Regions from separate parts of the Streptomyces sp. WY228 genome, predicted to be linked through region 1. Evidence: riboswitches for the same ligand, from Rfam matches in the RefSeq annotation. Region 1 holds a riboswitch; each other region holds the start of a gene.

Region 1 (6,256 bases):
CGCGCGGCCTGTCACGGCCACGCGGCGCCCTCACCCGAGGATCTGGGTCAGGGTCTAGAAGTCGTCGTCGAACCCGACCGAGCCCTCGACCGCCACCTGGTAGGCGGACGGGCGGCGCTCGAAGAAGTTCGTCAGCTCCTGGACGCCCTGGAGCTCCATGAAGGAGAACGGGTTCTCCGAGCCGTACACCGTCGGGAAGCCGAGGCGGGCGAGCCGCTGGTCGGCTACGCACTCCAGGTACTGGCGCATCGACTCGGTGTTCATGCCCGGCAGGCCCTCGCCGCACAGGTCGCGGCCGAACTGCAGCTCCGCCTCGACCGCTTCCTTCAGCATGTCGGTGACCTGCTGCTGGAGCGCGTCGTCGAAGAGCTCCGGCTCCTCCTTGCGGACGGTGTCCACGACCTCGAACGCGAAGTTCATGTGCATCGTCTCGTCACGGAACACCCAGTTGGTGCCCGTGGCGAGACCGTGCAGCAGACCGCGCGAGCGGAACCAGTACACGTACGCGAACGCGCCGTAGAAGAACAGCCCCTCGATGCACGCCGCGAAGCAGATCAGGTTCAGCAGGAAGCGACGGCGGTCGGCCTTCGTCTCCAGCCGGTCGATCTTCTCGACCGAGTCCATCCACTTGAAGCAGAACTGGGCCTTCTCCCGGATCGAGGGGATCTCCTCGACCGCGTCGAACGCCGCCGCCCGGTCGTCCGGGTCGGGCAGATAGGTGTCCAGCAGCGTCAGATAGAACTGGACGTGCACGGCCTCCTCGAAGAGCTGCCGCGACAGATACAGCCGCGCCTCGGGAGAGTTGATGTGCTTGTACAGCGTCAGCACGAGGTTGTTCGAGACGATCGAGTCACCGGTCGCGAAGAACGCCACCAGCCGGCCGATCATGTGCTGCTCACCCGGCGACAGCTTCGCGAGGTCGGCGACGTCCGAGTGGAGGTCGACCTCCTCGACGGTCCAGGTGTTCTTGATCGCGTCCCGGTAGCGCTCGTAGAAGTCCGGGTAGCGCATGGGACGCAGGGTCAGCTCGAATCCCGGGTCGAGCAGGTTCTTCTCTTCGTTGGTGGTGCTCATTACTGGCAGGCCTCGCAGGACTCGGGGTTTTCGAGAGAGCAGGCGATGGCGTCCGCGTCGGGAGCCGAAGCCTGCTGTACGGGAATGGGGGCGGCGGCCGCCGCCTGGCCGGACGCGGCACGGGCGATCCGGGTCGCCGGGCGCGAACGCAGGTAGTACGTCGTCTTCAGCCCCTGCTTCCAGGCGTACGCGTACATCGAGGAGAGCTTGCCGATCGTCGGCGTCTCCAGGAACAGGTTGAGCGACTGGCTCTGGTCGAGGAACGGCGTACGGGCCGCCGCCATGTCGATCAGACCGCGCTGCGGGATCTCCCACGCCGTGCGGTACAGCGCCCGCACGTCCTCGGGGATCCACGCGAAGCCCTGCACGGAGCCGCTGGCCTCGCGCAGCGCCTCACGGGTGCGGGCGTCCCACACGCCGAGCTTCTTCAGCTCGTCCACCAGGTAGGCGTTGACCTGGAGGAACTCACCGCTGAGCGTCTCGCGCTTGAACAGGTTGGAGACCTGCGGCTCGATGCACTCGTACACCCCGGCGATCGAGGCGATCGTCGCGGTCGGCGCGATGGCGAGCAGCAGCGAGTTGCGCATACCGGTCTTCGCGACCCGGGCGCGCAGGGCGTCCCAGCGCTCCGGCCAGTTCAGCTCGGTGTCGTAGTGGTCCGGGTGCAGCACACCGCGCGCGGCACGCGTCTCGGACCAGGCCGGCAGCGGGCCCCGGGGGGTCCCCCCTGAACCGGAGCCTGTCGGAGGCTCTTGGGGGCGCTCGGCGAGGTCGCAGGAGGCCTCGTACGCGGCCAGCATGATGCGCTCGGAGATCTTCGTGGAGAGCGCGCGGGCCTCGGGCGAGTCGAACGGCAGGCGCAGCTGGAAGAAGACGTCCTGGAGGCCCATCGCACCCAGGCCGACCGGCCGCCAGCGGGAGTTGGAGTTCCCGGCCTGCTCGGTCGGGTAGAAGTTGATGTCGACGACCCGGTCCAGGAAGGTCACCGCCGTACGCACGGTGGCGTCCAGGCGCTCCCAGTCGATCGAGCCGTTCGCGACGAACGCGCCGAGGTTGACCGAGCCCAGGTTGCAGACGGCCGTCTCGCCGTCGTCGGTGACCTCCAGGATCTCCGTGCACAGGTTCGAGGAGTGCACGACCCGGCCCGGCTCGGCGGTCTGGTTCGCGGTCCGGTTGGAGGCGTCCTTGAACGTCATCCAGCCCTGACCGGTCTGCGCGAGGGTCCGCATCATCCGGCCGTACAGCTCACGCGCCGGAATCGTCCTGCGGGCCAGACCCTTGGCCTCGGCCGCGCGGTAGGCCGCGTCGAACGCGTCGCCCCACAGGTCGACCAGCTCGGGCACGTCCGCAGGGGAGAACAGCGACCACTCGGTGTCCGCGTCGACCCGGCGCATGAACTCGTCCGGGATCCAGTGCGCCAGGTTCAGGTTGTGCGTACGCCGCTGGTCCTCGCCGGTGTTGTCGCGGAGCTCCAGGAACTCCTCGATGTCCGCGTGCCAGGTCTCCAGGTAGACCGCCGCCGCGCCCTTGCGCCGGCCACCCTGGTTCACCGCCGCGACGGAGGCGTCCAGCGTCTTGAGGAACGGCACGATGCCGTTGGAGTGCCCGTTGGTGCCCCGGATCAGCGAACCCCGGGCACGGATGCGGGAGTACGACAGACCGATGCCGCCCGCGTGCTTGGAGAGCCGCGCCACCTGGTGGTAGCGATCGTAGATCGAGTCCAGCTCGTCCTTCGGCGAGTCCAGCAGATAGCAGGAGGACATCTGCGGGTGCCGGGTGCCGGAGTTGAAGAGGGTGGGGGAGGAGGGGAGGTAGTCCAGCTTGCTCATCAGCCCGTAGAGCGCGGCGACCTCGTCCAGCGCCCGCACCGACTCGTCCTCGGCGAGGCCCGCGGCCACGCGCAGCATGAAGTGCTGCGGGGTCTCGATGACCTGGCGGGTGATCGGGTGGCGCAGGAGGTAACGGCTGTGCAGCGTCCGCAGGCCGAAGTAGCCGAAGCGGTCGTCGGCGCCGTCCGCCAGGGCCTGCTCGACGAGCTGGTCGAGCGCGGCCGCGTGCAGCGCCACGAAAGCGGCGGTGCGGTCGGCGATCAGGCCCTCGCGGTGCCCGACGGCGACCGAGGCGGAGAAGGACGTCGCGCCCTGTCCCGCGGCCTCGTCCGCGATCGTGCGGGTCAGCAGCCGGGCGGCCAGCCGGGAGTACGCCGGGTCCTCGGAGATCAGCCCCGCGGCGGCCTCGGTGGCCAGCGAGCGCAACTCGGCCTCGTCGGAACGGGCGTTGCGCCCGCGCAGCGCGGCGGCGGCGACCCGGCCGGGGTCGGTGTCGGGCAGATCGACGGTGAGGTCGGTCAGGGTCCGCAGCAAAGCGGTCCCGGGTCCGTCGTTCGGGGCGTTCCCGGCCGTGGTGGACTCGGCGGATTCGGTGGCTGAAACCGGATCGGCGGGCGCGATGGTCACTGGGCTTTCCCTCGCTCGGCAGGGGGCCTGCGGCAGGCGGGGAAGCCGGGCAGCGCGAAGCCCGGGGCGGGGCAGCACAACTGACGGCGTCCACCGGCCTATCCGCGAGGCCCGGACGTCTGGCGTCCGGTTCGGTCGATCCGGACGCGCTGTCGGCAGGTCATCGGACTTCAGGTGTGCAAATACACACTGATCACACCGTTGCGGGACAGTTCCGGATTCGCACCGGATTCCCCTGCGACGACAGCGAGGTCGAGCATACATGTGGGGGCCGCCAGATGCTGCGGCCCCCACATGTTGTGTCGCATCGATTTCATGAGCCCCTCAGGACGTCGCCTCCAGCCACAGCCGGAAGGTCATGAGCCGCAGGCCCGGCACCGGCTCCCAGTCCCGTTCAGGGGTCCGCAGAAAGCCGAGCCGACGGTAGATCCTATGGGCCGAGAGCATGCCCGGCTGCGTCGACAGCACCAGCGCCCGGACCCCGTCGGCGGACCGGGCCCGCTCGATGCACGCCCGCACGAGAGCCTCACCCACGCCCCGTCCGCGCCCCGCGCGGGCCACGGCCAGCATCCGGAATTCGGCCTCGTCCGGACCGGCGATGTCGCGCCACGGCGTGCCGGGAGCGGCATACGTCACACCGCCGAGCACCGTCCCGTCCGCGTCGAGCGCGACCAACACCTCCGCCTCGGCCGCCCGCTGTTCCACCGCCCGCAGCTTGAGCAGATACGGGTCCTGCGGGCCGTCCAGCAGATCGTCGCCGAGATACGCCTCGGCGATGATCCCGCCGAGCACGGCGTACTCGGCGGGTTCCGCCACTCTGATCGTCAGATCCATCAGCCACTCGCTCCCACATCGTTGTTCGGCGCGCCGTCGCCCACCGGCGGCAGATCGCCGCGTTCGACCGGCTGCTGTCCTGCGGCCTCCCCGGCCGGCGGCAGCACCCGGTCCAGTTCCCGGTCGTCGGCGCGGTGGGCGGCCAGCGCCGCCGAACGCAGCGTCGCCCGGTCCGGCTTGTCGCGCGGCCCGCTCACCGTGACCACGAGTTCGCCCTGCTCCCAGGCGTACGCATGGCCCGACTCCGTGGCCCGGTACCACTGTTCGCCGTCCCGCTCGCACGTCACCAGGGGCTCCTGACCGCTTGCGGCCGCGGAGCCCTCCGTACAGTCGGCTTCGGCGTGCGGGCGGCGCTCCACCGACAGCCGGAGCGTTCCGCCGTCCGGCGCGGTGTAGGAGCTGCTGAACCCGTCGTCGCCGAGCACCCCGACCGACTGGCGCGCCAGGGCGTAGCCCGCGGCCTCGGTCACCCACACGTGCTCCGTGACGAGCTGCGCGGCGCTCGCCCGCGCCTCCAGCTCCGCCCGGTCCGGCGCCGGGCCGTCCGAGGAACTCCGGCCCGCCGCCATCGTGTCGGGCGGCGGCTCGGTGCCGCAGCCGGTCGTCGCCAGGGCCAGTGCCAGCGTCAGCGGCAGGGTCAGGAGGAGAGGCCGGAGCCGGGGCGAACGGGAGCGCGATGTCATGGGCGCATCTTTTCGTACGGTGAGGGATCCGTGCACCGGGAAATCGAACGGTGGACGGACGGCGGACAGACCTCCGGGCCGTCGTCCGCTCCATCGAGGGAGCGGGCGACGGCCCGGGATCCAGGGCCCGCCGACCGGCCGGTGGTGCTCAGCAGCAGCGGAAGCCCTCGCGCGGATCGGCCTCGCGGGCGTCCGTGCGGCTGCGCTCGAACGCGCGGCGGGTCATCACCGGCGCGTCCGGATCGTGGCTTCTCGCGTGCGCCACGTAGCGGTCGTACGTGGACTCGCCGGTCAGCTCACGGACGTACCAGCGGATCCGTCCCGCCACCCGCCGGACGTCCGCGACGGTCATGTCGGACTCCCCGTTCCCGCGGCCTCCTTGCGCAGGCCGCCCTCGGGGCCGACTCCGGCGGCGGCCAGTTCGGCCTTCTCCTCCGGGGTCGCGAAGATCGAGGCCGGGGCGACGAGCTTGGACTCGACGTACGGCGCCTCGTGGAGCTTCACGCTCTCCGGGTCGCGGATGGCCCGGTAGCAGACCCGTCCGGCGTCCACGAGCACCACGATGATGAGGAGCGCGAAGAGCGCGCTCAGCACCCCGTCGACGGTGGAGTTGGTGACGACGGTCCGCATGTCGTCCATGCTCTTCGCGGGCGCCAGTACCTCGCCCGCGTCGATGCCCGCCTGGTACTTGTCGCGCTGGGCGAAGAAGCCGACCTTCACGTCCTCGGAGAAGATCTTCTGCCAGCTCGCGGTGAGCGTGACCGCCACGTCCCAGGCCAGCGGGACCGCGGTCACCCACGCCCACTTCAGACGGCCGGACTTGACGAGCAGGGTGGTGCAGACGGCCAGCGCGACGGCTGCCAGCAACTGGTTGGCGATGCCGAAGAGCGGGAAGAGCTGGTTGATGCCGCCCAGCGGGTCGTGCACACCGACCCAGAGGAAGTAGCCCCAGCCGCCGACGACGACGGCGCTGGCGAACCAGACGCCCGGCTTCCAGCTGACCTCGCGGAACGGCTTGTAGACGTTGCCCAGCATGTCCTGGAGCATGAAGCGCCCGACCCGGGTGCCGGCGTCCACGGTGGTGAGGATGAAGAGCGCCTCGAACATGATGGCGAAGTGGTACCAGAACGCCTTCATCGCGGTCCCGCCGACCACCGCGGAGAAGATCTCCGACATGCCGAGCGCGAACGTGGGCGCGCCACCGGTCCG
Region 2 (6,256 bases), 5.4 Mb from region 1:
CGCGATGGAATCCGGACGCGCCACCTCCGGTGGAGCCAACCACAGGGCGTGCCCAAGAGGAGGAATCGGTTATGGGAGCCGCTGACGGTTTCACGGATTCCGGAGAACTCGACGGTCTGACCGTGTACGACAACGACGGCGAGAAGGTCGGCAGTGTGGGCCGGGTGTACGTCGACGACGACACCGGCAAGCCCGACTGGGTCACGGTCAAGACCGGCCTGTTCGGTATGAAGGAGAGCTTCGTCCCGCTCGCCGGAGCCCGTCGAGTGGGCTCCGACCTGCACGTCGCCCATCCGAAGGACAGCGTCAAGGACGCACCGCGGGTGGACGCGGACGCACACCTCTCCGTCGCGGAGGAGGAGGAGCTGTACCGGCACTACGGCCTGACCAGGAAGTCCGGCAACCTCGGTGACAACCGGTCGGCCGGCATGGACGCGCCGACCACCGCCGGGACCGGGGCGATGGGCGCGGCCGGTGCCGCGGGTGCGGCAGGCGCGGCCGGAACGGCCCCCGGAGCCAAGGCCACCGGGAAGGCGACCACCACCGGGACGAGCGCCGGGATGGCCGGCGCGGGAACGACAGGAGCTGCGGGCATGGCAGGAGCAGGCAGCGGTACGGGCAGGCACCGCGACACGGACGCCGCCACCACGGGACGCCCGCTGGCGGGCGCCGGAGCGGGCACGTCCCGGGCGGCCGACATGAGCGGCAAGGAGGAGATGATCCGCTCCGAGGAGCAGCTGCACGTCGGCAAGGAGGAGTACGAGAGCGGCAGGGCGCGGCTGCACAAGTACGTGGTGACCGAGGAGGTCACCCGGACCGTGCCCGTCTCCCACGAAGAGGTACGCGTGGTCCGCGAACCGCTCCAGCCCGGCGAGAAGACCGCCGGGACGACGGACCTCGGTGAGCAGGACGTCGAGATCACGCTGCACGCGGAGCGCGCCACCGTGCGCAAGGAGGCCGTGCCGGTGGAGCGGGTCCGGCTGGAGACCAACCGGGTCACCGAGCAGAAGGAAGTCTCCGCCGAGATCCGCAAGGAGAAGATCGACTACGCGGACGGCAAGGACATGGGCACCGGCAAGGACACCGGTGGCGAGTTCGGCCAGGGGCGACGCCGCTGACCAGCACCTCCTCAGGTGGCCATACGGCCGCTCCCACGTCCTCGGCCGCCGGGCGGACTCGTACACGGGTCCGCCCGGCGGGCTGTCCGGGCCCGGCCGGTACACCGGTCCGGCCGGTGCGACGCGACCGCGAGGACCGTACGGCGCTCAGCGGCGCGGCAGGAACCGTACCGAGGGGCGTCCGTCGGGGCCTTCCGGGGTGACGACCGCCCGGACCCCGTAGACGTCCTCGATGAGTTCGCCGGTGATGACCTCGGCCGGGGTGCCGCCCGCGACGACCCGGCCGGCCTTCATCACGGTGATCCGGTCGCAGAACATCGCGGCGAGGTTGAGGTCGTGCAGCGCGACGACGCTGGTGACGGGGAGTTCGGCGACCAGGGCGAGCAGGTCCAGCTGGTGCTGGATGTCGAGGTGGTTCGTCGGTTCGTCCAGGAGGAGTTCGCGGGGCTGCTGGGCCAGGGCCCGGGCGATCTGGACGCGTTGGCGTTCGCCGCCGGACAGGGTGTGCCAGGACTGGCCGGCCCGGTCCGTGAGCCCGGTGCGCCGCAGCGCCTCGGCGACGGCGTCCTCGTCGGTGCGGTCGGGGGCGGACCAGGCGCGGCGGTGCGGGATGCGGCCGAGGCGTACGACGTCGAGGACGCTGAGGTCGACCTGGGTGACCGCGTGCTGGTCGACGACCGCGATCCGGCGGGCGACGGTGCGGCGGCCGAGGCCGGCGAGGGGGTTCCCGTCCAGGGTGACGACACCGGTGGCCGGGGCGAGGAGGCCCGCGAGGATCCGCAGCAGGGTGGACTTGCCGGAGCCGTTGGGGCCGATGAGTCCGACGGTGGAGCCGGGCGGCGGGGCGATGTCCACGCCGTCGAGGATGAGCCGGCCGCCCGCCTCCCGGCCGACCCGTTCGGCCCGCAGGCCGCCGTTGCCGAGGAGGCTCATGACGTGCTCCGGGTGCGGTACAGGACGAGGACGAAGGCGGGGACGCCGATCAGCGCGGTGACGACGCCGACCGGTACCTCCTGCGGGTCCAGGACGGTCCGGGCGAGGGTGTCGACCCACACCAGGAAGACCGCCCCGGCGAGCGCGGTGACCGGGAGGAGACGCCGGTGCCCGGAGCCGGTGAGGGCGCGGGCCGCGTGCGGCAGCACCAGGCCGACGAAGCCGATCGCCCCGGCCGCGCTGACCAGGGCGGCGGTCAGCAGGGCGGTGGTGCAGAGCAGCACGATCCGGGTGCGGGCGACGTTCACGCCGAGCGCGGCGGCGGCGTCCTGCCCGAAGGCGAAGGCGTCGAGCGTACGGGCGTGGGCCAGGCAGACCACCAGGCAGACGGCGAGCACCGCGGAGCAGAGGGCGACCTCGCTCCAGCCGACGCCGCTGAGCGAGCCGAGGAGCCAGAACAGCACCCCGCGGGTCTGTTCGGCGTCGGCGGAGGTCATCACGACGAAGGAGGTGAGGGCGGAGAAGAGCTGCATCGCGGCGACGCCGGAGAGGACGACCCGGTCGGTGGAGCCGCCGAGGGTGTGGCTGAGCAACAGCACCAGGGCGAACGAGCAGATGGCCCCGGCGAACGCCCCGGCCGACAGCGACACCGCTCCCCCGCCGACCCCGAGGACGACCACCACGACCGCCCCGGTCGAGGCTCCGGAGGAGACGCCGAGGACGAAGGGGTCGGCGAGCGGGTTGCGCAGCAGGGACTGCATCACCGTGCCGCACACCGCGAGCCCCGCGCCGCACACGGCGGCGAGGAGGGTGCGGGGCATCCGGAGGTTCCAGATGATGCCGTCCCGGATCGGGCTGAGGTCACCGGCGCCGAACCCGAGGTGCGCGGCGACGGCGGACCAGACGTCGGGCACGGAGATCCGGGCGGGCCCGATGGTCACGGCGACCGCGACGGAGGCCAGCAGGAGGAGCAGGCCGCCGCTCCGGAGCAGCACGGTGAGCGGCGCGCCGCGCCGGGCGGGGCGGGTGGCGGCAGGCGGCGGGTCGGCCGCCTTCACGGCAGTACGGCTATCGGCGCTCACCCCGCGAGCCCGAAGTCGCGCAGCCCGGCCGCGACGCGCTCCAGGCCCTCGACGGTCCGGATGGTGGGGTTCATGGCCTGGCCGCTGAGCAGTACGTAACGGCGGTTCCTGACGGCGTCCATCGTCTTGGTGACCGGGTTGGACTCCAGGAACTCGATCTTCTTCTCGGCGCTCTCGGCGGTCTGCGTCGTACGGCTCAGGTCGCCGATGACCAGGACGTCGGGGTTGCGGTCGGCGACGGTCTCCCAGCTGATCTGGGGCCATTCGTCGTGGGTGTCGTCGAAGACGTTCTTCGCGCCGAGTTCCTTGGTGATGACGCCGGGGGCGCCGCAACAGCCCGCGAGGTAGGGGGCCTTGGAGTCGGAGAACCAGTAGAGGAGGGAGGCCTTGGATCCGTCGACGCCTTCGGCGGCCTTCGCCACCCGTTCCTGGAGTTTCTTCACCAGGGCGTCACCGCGCTCGGGGACGCCGAACACCTGGGAGAGTTCCCGGACTTCGGTGTAGACGCTGTCCATGGTCAGGGGCGCGGTGCGGGCTCCGTCGCCGCTGCCGCTGTTGTCCTTGCCGACGCAGTCGGCGGGCGAGATGTAGGTCGGGACGCCGAGCTTCTCGAACTGTTCGCGGGGTGCGACGCCGCCCTTGGCGAGGGTGGAGGTGAAGGAGGCGGAGAGGAAGTCGGGTTCCTTGTCGAGGACCTTCTCCGAGGAGGGCCGGTTCTCCGATATCCGCTCGACGCCGGCGTTGGCCTTCTCCAGGCCCTTCATGACCGGGTCGCTCCAGGTGGCGGTCCCGGCGAGCCGGTCGGCGAGCCCGAGCGAGAGCAGGATCTCGGTCGACCCCTGGTCGACGGAGACGGCCCGCTGGGGCGGGGCCTTCACCGTGACGGTGCGCCCGCAGTTCTCGATGGTGAGCGGAAAGCCCTTGGTCTTCTTCCCGTCGGCGGCCCCGGTGCTTTCGCCCCCGCCGCAGGCGGTCAGCAGGAGGAGTCCCGCCGCGAGCAGGGCGGCGGTACGTATCGGGGCGGGGGTGGCCGTGGACAGCACGAAGGACCTCTGTGTCTCTGGGCCCAGCCGCGGAGCCCGTCGTACGGTTCCCGTGCCCCGGTGCGGGCGCGGGCGCCAGCAGGTCTTCGGACTCGGGTTCGTCCGGGCGGGACGCCTTCCCGGAGCAGGTGGGTGCTCCAGTGGCCGTGGCCCCGCCCGTCCCCCTCACCGCTGCGCGTCAGTTCCGGTCTCGCACCGGATTCCCTGACCCCGTCGCTGGGGTTCGACTGGCCCCGGCAAGCTATCACGCGGCTTACCACAGATCAGACGCGGTGCGGCGGGCCGCCGGGCGCGGGGCCGGTGCGGCGCGGGATCGGCCCGCCGCACCGGCCCGGACAGACTTAGGGCGTGTCCGGCGGTTACGGAGCCTGGAGGGCGATCACCGCGTTCTGGCCGCCGAAGCCGAAGGAGTGGCTGACGGCCCGCCGTACGGGCACCTCGCGCGGGGCCTTGGTGACGCAGTCGATGTCGAACCCGGGCTCGGGGGCGTCCAGGTTCGCGATCGGCGGGATCATCCCGTGCTGGAGCGTGAGGATCGTCAGGCCCGCCTCGATGGCGCCGGCCGCGCCCATGCAGTGGCCCAGTACGCCCTTGGGGGCGGTGACGGGCGGCCGGTGCGGATAGGCCCGGCCGATGAGGGCGGCCTCGGTGGCGTCGTTGAGGGGGGTCGACGTCCCGTGGGCGTTGACGTGGTCGACGTCCTCGGGCCGCCAGCCCGCGTCGCGGAGCGCGCCGTCGACGGCCGCCCGCGCCACGTCCCCGGAGGGGTGGGGGCTGGTGGGGTGGTGGGCGTCGGTGGTGGCGCCGGTACCCGCGATCAGCGCCCGGGGGGAGGCGCCTCTGGCCCGGGCGTCCTCGGCCCGCTCCAGGACCATGACGGCCGCGCCCTCGCCCATGACGATCCCGGCCCGGTCGGCGGCGAAGGGCCGGCAGAGGCGGGCGGGGTCGCCGTCCCGCTGTGCCGCCGCGCCGGAGCGGGCGAAGCCGGTCATCGCGACCGGGAACACGATGGACTCGGTGGCCCCGGCGATGGCGATGTCGCAGTGGCCCAGCGTCAGCATGTCGCGGGCCACGGACAGGGCGGTCACCCCGGACGAGCAGGCCGTGCAGGGGGCGAGGCTGGGTCCGGTGGCCTTCATCCGGATGGCGATCTCGGCCGCGGGCATGTTCGGGATGGTCAGCAGGATGCCCGAGGGCGAGGTGGCCTCGGGGCCGCGCCGCTCCAGGGCGACGGCCTGTTCGGTGAGTCCGGCGGATCCTCCGCTGCTGGTGCCGACCACGACGGCGACCCGGGTGCCGTCCCAGTGCTCGGGGTCGAGCCCGGCGTCGGCGACCGCCTCCCGGGCGGCCAGGACGGCGAACTTGACGTAGCGGCCCATCCGGAACGCGGTCCGGCCGCCGACCGCGTCGTCGAGGTCGATGCCGGAGACCGTGCAGGCGAAGTCGACAGCGCAGCCGTGCAGTTCGGGGACGGTGCGGGCGGGTGACTCCCCGGCGCAGACTCCGTCCCAGGTGGTGTCGGTGGTGTGGCCGACCGGGGTGATCATGCCGAGCCCCGTGACGGCGATGGCGGGTCGCTTCATCGGGTGTTGCTCACCGGCACCGTGGCATCGGCCGCCGCGCTGCCGACGGCCGCGTCGATGTACGCGGAGATGTCGGCCAGCGTGGCGTCCTTGTACAGCTTCTCCGAGTCGGCGTCGACGCCCAGCGTCTCCTTGATGATGACGGCGAACTCGGCGACCGCGAGCGAGTCCATCTCCAGGCTGTCCATCGTGGACTCCGGCAGGATCTCGGCAGCGGGCACCTTGAAGGTCCCGGTGAGTACCTCGGTGATCTTGGGGTGGATGGTCTTCATGGCGATTCCTCTCATCGGTGTTTCATCGGCGTCTGGCCGGCTCGGGTTCTCCCGTACGGCGGGTAGGCGAACGCAGCGACCCACCGCTCCGAATAACTGGATGACGATCTTCCGGTTACGCCTTGGGGCGAACCGATTCGTCTACGCTCACCTGCGGCTTCTCGAACCATCGGGAGAGCATCGAGGTGGTTCCCCAGTACGCCAGCAGGACCCCGCGGGCGCCGA
Region 3 (6,256 bases), 1.3 Mb from region 1:
CGCGGCCAGGGCGAGGGCGTCGAGCGGCAGCAGGGTGCGGGGCGCGGAATCGGGCCCCTGGCTCTCCCGATAGCTGTCGAGCCGGTCCGCCAACGCCGCTTCGAACGCGTGCTGTTCGTCGTCGAGGAGGATGCGCAGCAGTCGCTGATCGGGCGTCGGCGCGCCCGCGGCGTCCAGTGCGGCGGCCGCCCGTTGCCGCTCGTCGGCGTCCGGCCGGCGCAGCGGCACGGTGGGCCAGTGCCGGGGCAGATGGCCCTCCGCCTCGCGCAGGTAGAGGCAGAGCGCGTCCATGGCCGCGAGGTCCGCCGGGTCCGATGCGGAGGTGAGCGGGGAGTACGGAACGCCCTCGTGGATCGCGGGCGCGTAGTCGTTCCGCAGCAGAAGTCCGATCACCCGCTGCCAGTCCAGTACGAGGCCGCTGACCAGGCAGACGGCGAAGGCGTCGAGCCAGGTCCGGGCGGAGGGGGCCGCTGCTCCCGGGTGGCCGATGGCAGCGCCGAAGGACATGTCCTCGGTGCTGAGCTGCTCGCCGATCAGCGGGAAGGGGATCTCCTGGTCGCCGTCGGGGAAGCAGCCGACGCTCAACTCCCCCAGGCGGCATTCGGCCGCCGTGCGCAGCGCGGCGCGTGCGACCTCGTCGAGCACGGCTCCGCGCCCGGTGCGGGCGGCGACGTGGTCGAGCAGTTCGGCGGCGGCTTCGGCCATGCGCCGCGGGGCCGGATCGTCGTAGCGCATCCCGTGCCACCGCCCCGCGGCTCGTCCGACGATGTCCTCCGACGCTTCGTCCAGCCGCCGGGCGTCCACCTCATGACACGTCACTTCCCGCACCTACCCCGCCCTTTCGTGATCTTCGATCCGGAAGCGGCACGCTATCAGCGGTCTCGGACATCACCCGGGCCCCACGGGTACGGCCCGGTGCGGAAGCGGCGGTGGCCGCTCCCGCACCGGGCCGCGATCACGCCGCTTCGGTGGGCAGCTCCGCGCGGATCTCCCGCGCGGCGGCGACCAGGTTCTCCAGGGAGGCCCGGGTCTCGGGCCAGCCCCGGGTCTTCAGGCCGCAGTCGGGGTTCACCCACAGGCGCCCGGCCGGAATGGCCTCAAGTCCCTTGCGCAGCAGGGCCGCTGCCTCTTCGGCGCTGGGGATGCGCGGGGAGTGGATGTCGTAGACGCCGGGTCCGGCCTCACGGGGGTAGCCGTGGGCGGCGAGTTCGCGGGCGACCTGCATGTGGGAGCGGGCCGCCTCCAGGCTGATGACGTCGGCGTCGAGGTCGTCGATGGCCTGGACGATGTCGCCGAACTCCGCGTAGCACATGTGGGTGTGGATCTGGGTGTCCGGACGCACCCCGGCGGTGGCGAGCCGGAAGGACTCGGTCGCCCAGCGAAGGTACGCGGCGTGCTCGGCGGTCCGCAGCGGAAGCGTCTCGCGCAGGGCGGGCTCGTCGACCTGGATGACCGAAGTACCGTTCGCCTCCAGGTCGTTGACCTCGTCGCGCAGGGCGAGGGCCACCTGGCGGGCGGTGTCGCCGAGCGGCTGGTCGTCCCGGACGAAGGACCAGGCGAGCATGGTGACCGGGCCGGTGAGCATGCCCTTGACGGGGCGCTCGGTCAGCGACTGCGCGTACGTGGTCCAGCGCACGGTCATCGGCTCGGGGCGCGAGATGTCGCCCGCGAGGACCGGCGGGCGGACGTAGCGGGTGCCGTAGGACTGCACCCAGCCGTGCTGGGTGGCGAGGTAGCCGGTGAGTTGCTCGGCGAAGTACTGGACCATGTCGTTGCGTTCGGGCTCGCCGTGCACCAGGACGTCGAGTCCGGCCTTCTCCTGGAAGGAGAGGACCTCGCGGATCTCGTCCTTGATCCGGTCCTCGTAACCGGCCTCGTCGATCCGGCCGGCCCGCAGGTCGGCCCGCGCGGTGCGCAGTTCGGTGGTCTGCGGGAACGACCCGATGGTGGTGGTCGGCAAGAGCGGCAGCCCGAGGTGGGCGCGCTGGGCGACGGTGCGTTCGGCGTACGGCTGCGAGCGGCGGCCGTCGGCGTCGGTGATGGCCGCCGTACGGGCGCGGACGGCCGGGTCGCGGGTGATGGCGGCGTCGGCGCGGGAGGCCAGGTCGGCCCGGTTGGCGGCGAGTTCGGCGGCGATGGCCTCGGTGCCGTCGGACAGGCCGCGGGCCAGGACGACGATCTCCTGGGTCTTCTGCCGGGCGAAGGCGAGCCAGCGGGCGATCTGCGGGTCGATGTCGCTCTCGGCCTTCGCGTCCAGCGGGACGTGGAGGAGGGAGCTGGAGGCGGAGACGTCGACGTGGTCCGCCAGGCCGAGGAGCGTGCCGAGGGTGGCGAGCGACTTCTCGTAGTCGTTGATCCAGATGTTGCGGCCGTTGACGACACCGGCGACCAGGCGCTTGCCGGGCAGTCCGCCGGCCGCCGCGAGGTCGTCGAGGTTTCCGGCGCCGGACTCGGTGAAGTCGAGCGCGAGACCGTCGACGGGCGCCTTGGCCAGGACCGGCAGCGCCTCGCCGAGCCGCCCGAAGTACGAGGCGACCAGCAGCTTCGGCCGGTCGGCGAGCCCGCCGAGCTCGCGGTAGGCGCGGGCGGCGGCGTTCAGCTCGGCCGGGGTCCGGTCCTGGACGAGCGCGGGCTCGTCCAGCTGCACCCATTCCGCACCGGCCGCACGCAGGTCGGCGAGGACTTCGGCGTACACGGGGAGCAGCCGGTCCAGCAGGGTCAGCGGCTCGAAGTCGGCGGCCACACCGGGGGCCGCCTTGGCGAGCAGGAGGTAGGTGACGGGGCCGACGAGCACCGGGCGGGGGGTCAGGCCGAGAGCCAGGGCCTCCTTGAACTCCGCGACCTGCTTGGCGGAGTCGGCGGTGAACTCCGTGTCCGGGCCCAACTCGGGCACCAGGTAGTGATAGTTGGTGTCGAACCACTTCGTCATCTCCAGCGGCGCGACGTCCTGCGTGCCGCGGGCCATGGCGAAGTAGCCGTCGAGGGCGTCGGCGCGGACCGCTGCGCGGTGCCGCTCGGGGACAGCGCCGACCATGACGCTGGTGTCCAGGACATGGTCGTAGTACGAGAAATCACCGGTCGGCACGTCGTGGACGCCGGCCTCGGCGAGCTGCTGCCAGGTTCCCCGGCGCAGTTCGGCGGCGGTCTGCCGGAGGGTGTCCGCGGTGACGCGGCCCTTCCAGTAGCCCTCGATGGCCTTCTTCAGTTCACGGTTCCGACCCTGGCGGGGGTAGCCGTACACGGTGGCCCGTGCTGCCGCGGCTGCGGGCTTCGCTGTCACGTGACTCTCCTTCGCGAGCGCGTCTGCTGTGCAGATCCCGGGACGGGACGCGGACGCGAAGGGATGACGCATCGGGCGGACACCGGACACCTGGAGCCGTGCCCGTCCCACCTGATGGTTACGCCGACCCGCCCACGAGGTCACCGGGATCTCCGCACGCGAACGGTCGCGTGCGGGCAGCGGGCAGGTCTTCGGACTCGCGGGCACGTCTGCCGGAGGCAGACACCTAATGGCCGTCGCTTCCCAGACCCGGCCGGGCCCAGTGCGTATGACGGCGGTCGTTCCCACTCACCGCTGCGGGGCAGTCCCGGATTCCCACCGGGTTCCCTCTTACGACGCCCTGTCTGGCGGACAGAGCGAACCAGCTGCACCGGTCACCCTAAGGGGGCGACCGGCGGGCGCACACCGTTGTTCACACTTCGGACGGTGATGTGAGACACGGGGCGGCGCTTTCCGGCCGCCCGCGGCCCGCGTCGCGCGGGGGCGGTCCGGTGCGCCGGCGCGTGCCCGGCAGCAGCGCCGCGGGGATGAGCGCGAGCGCGGCCGTCGCGGCGAGCACCATCAGCGCTGGTCCGCAGGGCGACCGGCAGCCCGAGCCGGTCCGGTGGGTAGACCTGGCGCAGCAGGGCCAGCGTCGCCGGCTGCAACAGGGCTCCGAACACGCCTTGTACGGCGCGCAGCGCGATGACCCAGCCGACCGAGGGCACCACGGCGATGCCCAGGGACGCGGCCCCGAAGCCGAGCGATCCGGTCAGGAGCAGGCGGGTGTGGCCGTACCGGTCCCCCAGCCGTCCGGCGAGGACGAGAAGACTCGCCACCGCGAGGAGGTAGGCCGTACTCGTCCACTGCACCTGGGCGAGAGAGGCGGAGAGATCGCGTTGAAGGCTGGGCTGGGCCACGAAGAGGACGGAGCCGTCGAGCGCGACGATCATCGCCCCGGCGACACTGCCCGCGAGGGCGAGGCGGGGGCGGTCGCTGAGCCGGTCGACGGGGGTACGGGCGGGGGCGCGGGTACGGTCACGGTCGCGCCGGTCCGAGGTGGGCGTCGACCGTCCGGGCGATCAGCGGCGCGAGGCTCTCGCGGTCGCGCGCGTCGCCGGGCGAGGGGGCTGCCAGGGTGAGGGAGAGGCTTCCCCAGCTCCAGAGTTGGGCGATGCCGTGGACGTTCGCCCAGAGGGCTGCGGCCACGACGTCCGGGGCGGGCCCGGGCCCGGCGGGCGACGGCCGGGCGGAGTCCTGCAGGTGCCGGGCGACCAGGGCGACGAGCGAGCCGAACAGCGGAAGGGTCTTCTCCCGCAGCCTGGGCCGCCCGTCGGCCTCGTCGCCGCCGTCCAGCAGGTCGTGGCGGAACATCAGCTCGAACATCGGGCGCTGCTCGACGGCGAATCCGACGTAGCCCTCGACCAGGAGGCACAGCTGGGCGCGCGGGTCGCCGTCCGGCCTCAGCGCGGTGTCTAGCCGGTCCTTCAAGGCGTCGAAACCGCGCCCCGCGATGGCGGAGAGCAGCGAGCGGTGGGTCGGGAAGTAGCGGCGCGGCGCGCCGTGCGAGACACCGGCACGGCGGGCGATCTCCCGCAGCCCCAGCGCCGCGATCCCCTCGGTCGCCACCATCTCGACGCCGATGTCCACCAGTCGTTCCCGCAGCGGGGTCCCGTCTTCCATGGGAAACTTCTAGCACCATCGAGTAGACAGTGTCTACTCGATGGGCGAGGGGCGCCACGGACGTTCCGCGCCCGTTCCGCCGTTCGTCATCCGCTTCCTGACCGCCGGTCAGGTCGATGACCTCGACTGTGCCGAGGCAGTGACCCAGATGTAACCGAATGGCGTAGAGAACGCGGAACCACGGAGCGTCACAAGCCGTTCTTCTTCCCACTACACGGCCGCCGGACCCCGGCGACGTACGACCGGAGGAAAGGAAAACGCCCTATGAAGAAGACCGTCGGATGGGCCCAGGACGGCGACGACTGGACGATCACCGTGAACGGCACGCTGTATCGCGCGATCGAACGGCCGACGGACGGCCGGGTGCACAACTATCTGGTGCGGGGCGACGATCTGACCGCCGAGTGCCCGAGCCTGGGGCACGGGCTCGGCGTGATCCGGGCGCACGAGACCCGGCGCTGACACCCCGCCGGTCCGACGACGAGGTGCGGAGGCCGCTGCCGCCCGCGCCTCGACGTGGACCCGCCGCCCGACCGTGGCCTCAGGCGTCCGTGACGTCCGGCGCCGGGCGCAGCAGATAGGTGTCCATGATCCAGCCGTGCCGCTCGCGGGCCTCCGCGCGCAGCCGGCTGATCCGTCCGGCCACCTCGTCGAGCGGGCCGGAGACCAGGATCTCGTCCGGGGTGCCGATGTACGCGCCCCAGTGGATCCACAGCCCCCTGCCCGTCAGATGGGCGAAGGTCTCATGGCCGTCCAGCATCACGACGATGTCGACGTCGTCCCCGGGAAAGCCCTGGGCCAGCCGCCGGCCGGGGGTGATGTGGATGGGGCGGCCGACCCCGTTCAGGGTGACGCGGTGCCGGGCGGCGAGGGCGGAGACGCTGCTGATGCCGGGGATCACCTCATGGCCGAATTCCACCGCTCCACGGCCCCGGATATCGTCGAGGATCGCGAGGGTGCTGTCGTACAGCGACGGGTCGCCCCACACCAGGAAGGCTCCGCACTGCCCCGGCGCGAGCTCCTCGGTGATCAGGCGTTCGCAGATGTCGGCGCGGCGCCGGCGCCAGTCGTGCACCGCCGAGGCGTAGCGCCCGCCGTCCTGCTGGGTGCGGTCCCGCCACGGGTCCTCGGCCTCCACGACGCGGTAGGGGCCGGTGAGGTGTTCGTCCAGGATGTCCCGCCGCAGCCGGGTCAGGGAATCCTTCTCCTTGCCCTTGCCGAGGACGAAGAAGACGTCGGCCCGGCGCATGGCCTTGACCGCGGCGAGCGTCAGGTGGTCGGGGTCTCCGGCGCCCATGCCGATGACGAGGACGT

The links. A riboswitch is a leader RNA that binds a small molecule or an ion and turns the genes downstream of it on or off. The one in region 1 is predicted to bind cobalamin.
Region 2: linked by a shared signal. The riboswitch ahead of KV381_RS01710 (ABC transporter substrate-binding protein) and the one ahead of KV381_RS25415 (ribonucleoside-diphosphate reductase subunit alpha) in region 1 are both predicted to bind cobalamin.
Region 3: linked by a shared signal. The riboswitch ahead of metE (5-methyltetrahydropteroyltriglutamate--homocysteine S-methyltransferase) and the one ahead of KV381_RS25415 (ribonucleoside-diphosphate reductase subunit alpha) in region 1 are both predicted to bind cobalamin.

What each region holds. Positions count from the first base shown of each region.
Region 1 covers NZ_CP079114.1:5,769,998-5,776,253, forward strand. The annotation lists gene KV381_RS25405 (hypothetical protein) at 1-58, shown strand, start outside; gene KV381_RS25410 (ribonucleotide-diphosphate reductase subunit beta) at 55-1,074, opposite strand; gene KV381_RS25415 (ribonucleoside-diphosphate reductase subunit alpha) at 1,074-3,530, opposite strand; cobalamin riboswitch at 3,667-3,807, opposite strand; gene KV381_RS25420 (GNAT family N-acetyltransferase) at 3,855-4,364, opposite strand; gene KV381_RS25425 (hypothetical protein) at 4,364-5,047, opposite strand; gene KV381_RS25430 (YbdD/YjiX family protein) at 5,196-5,399, opposite strand; gene KV381_RS25435 (carbon starvation CstA family protein) at 5,396-6,256, opposite strand, start outside.
Region 2 covers NZ_CP079114.1:399,549-405,804, forward strand. The annotation lists gene KV381_RS01695 (PRC and DUF2382 domain-containing protein) at 72-1,118, shown strand; gene KV381_RS01700 (ABC transporter ATP-binding protein) at 1,266-2,051, opposite strand; gene KV381_RS01705 (iron ABC transporter permease) at 2,048-3,133, opposite strand; gene KV381_RS01710 (ABC transporter substrate-binding protein) at 3,130-4,176, opposite strand; cobalamin riboswitch at 4,236-4,423, opposite strand; gene KV381_RS01715 (beta-ketoacyl synthase) at 4,536-5,759, opposite strand; gene KV381_RS01720 (acyl carrier protein) at 5,756-6,031, opposite strand; gene KV381_RS01725 (acyl-CoA dehydrogenase) at 6,147-6,256, opposite strand, start outside.
Region 3 covers NZ_CP079114.1:7,069,703-7,075,958, reverse strand. The annotation lists gene KV381_RS31030 (Imm49 family immunity protein) at 1-828, opposite strand, end outside; gene metE (5-methyltetrahydropteroyltriglutamate--homocysteine S-methyltransferase) at 956-3,280, opposite strand; cobalamin riboswitch at 3,445-3,661, opposite strand; partial or broken gene KV381_RS31020 (MFS transporter) at 3,838-4,212, opposite strand; gene KV381_RS31015 (TetR/AcrR family transcriptional regulator) at 4,298-4,942, opposite strand; gene KV381_RS31010 (hypothetical protein) at 5,207-5,404, shown strand; gene cobF (precorrin-6A synthase (deacetylating)) at 5,484-6,256, opposite strand, start outside.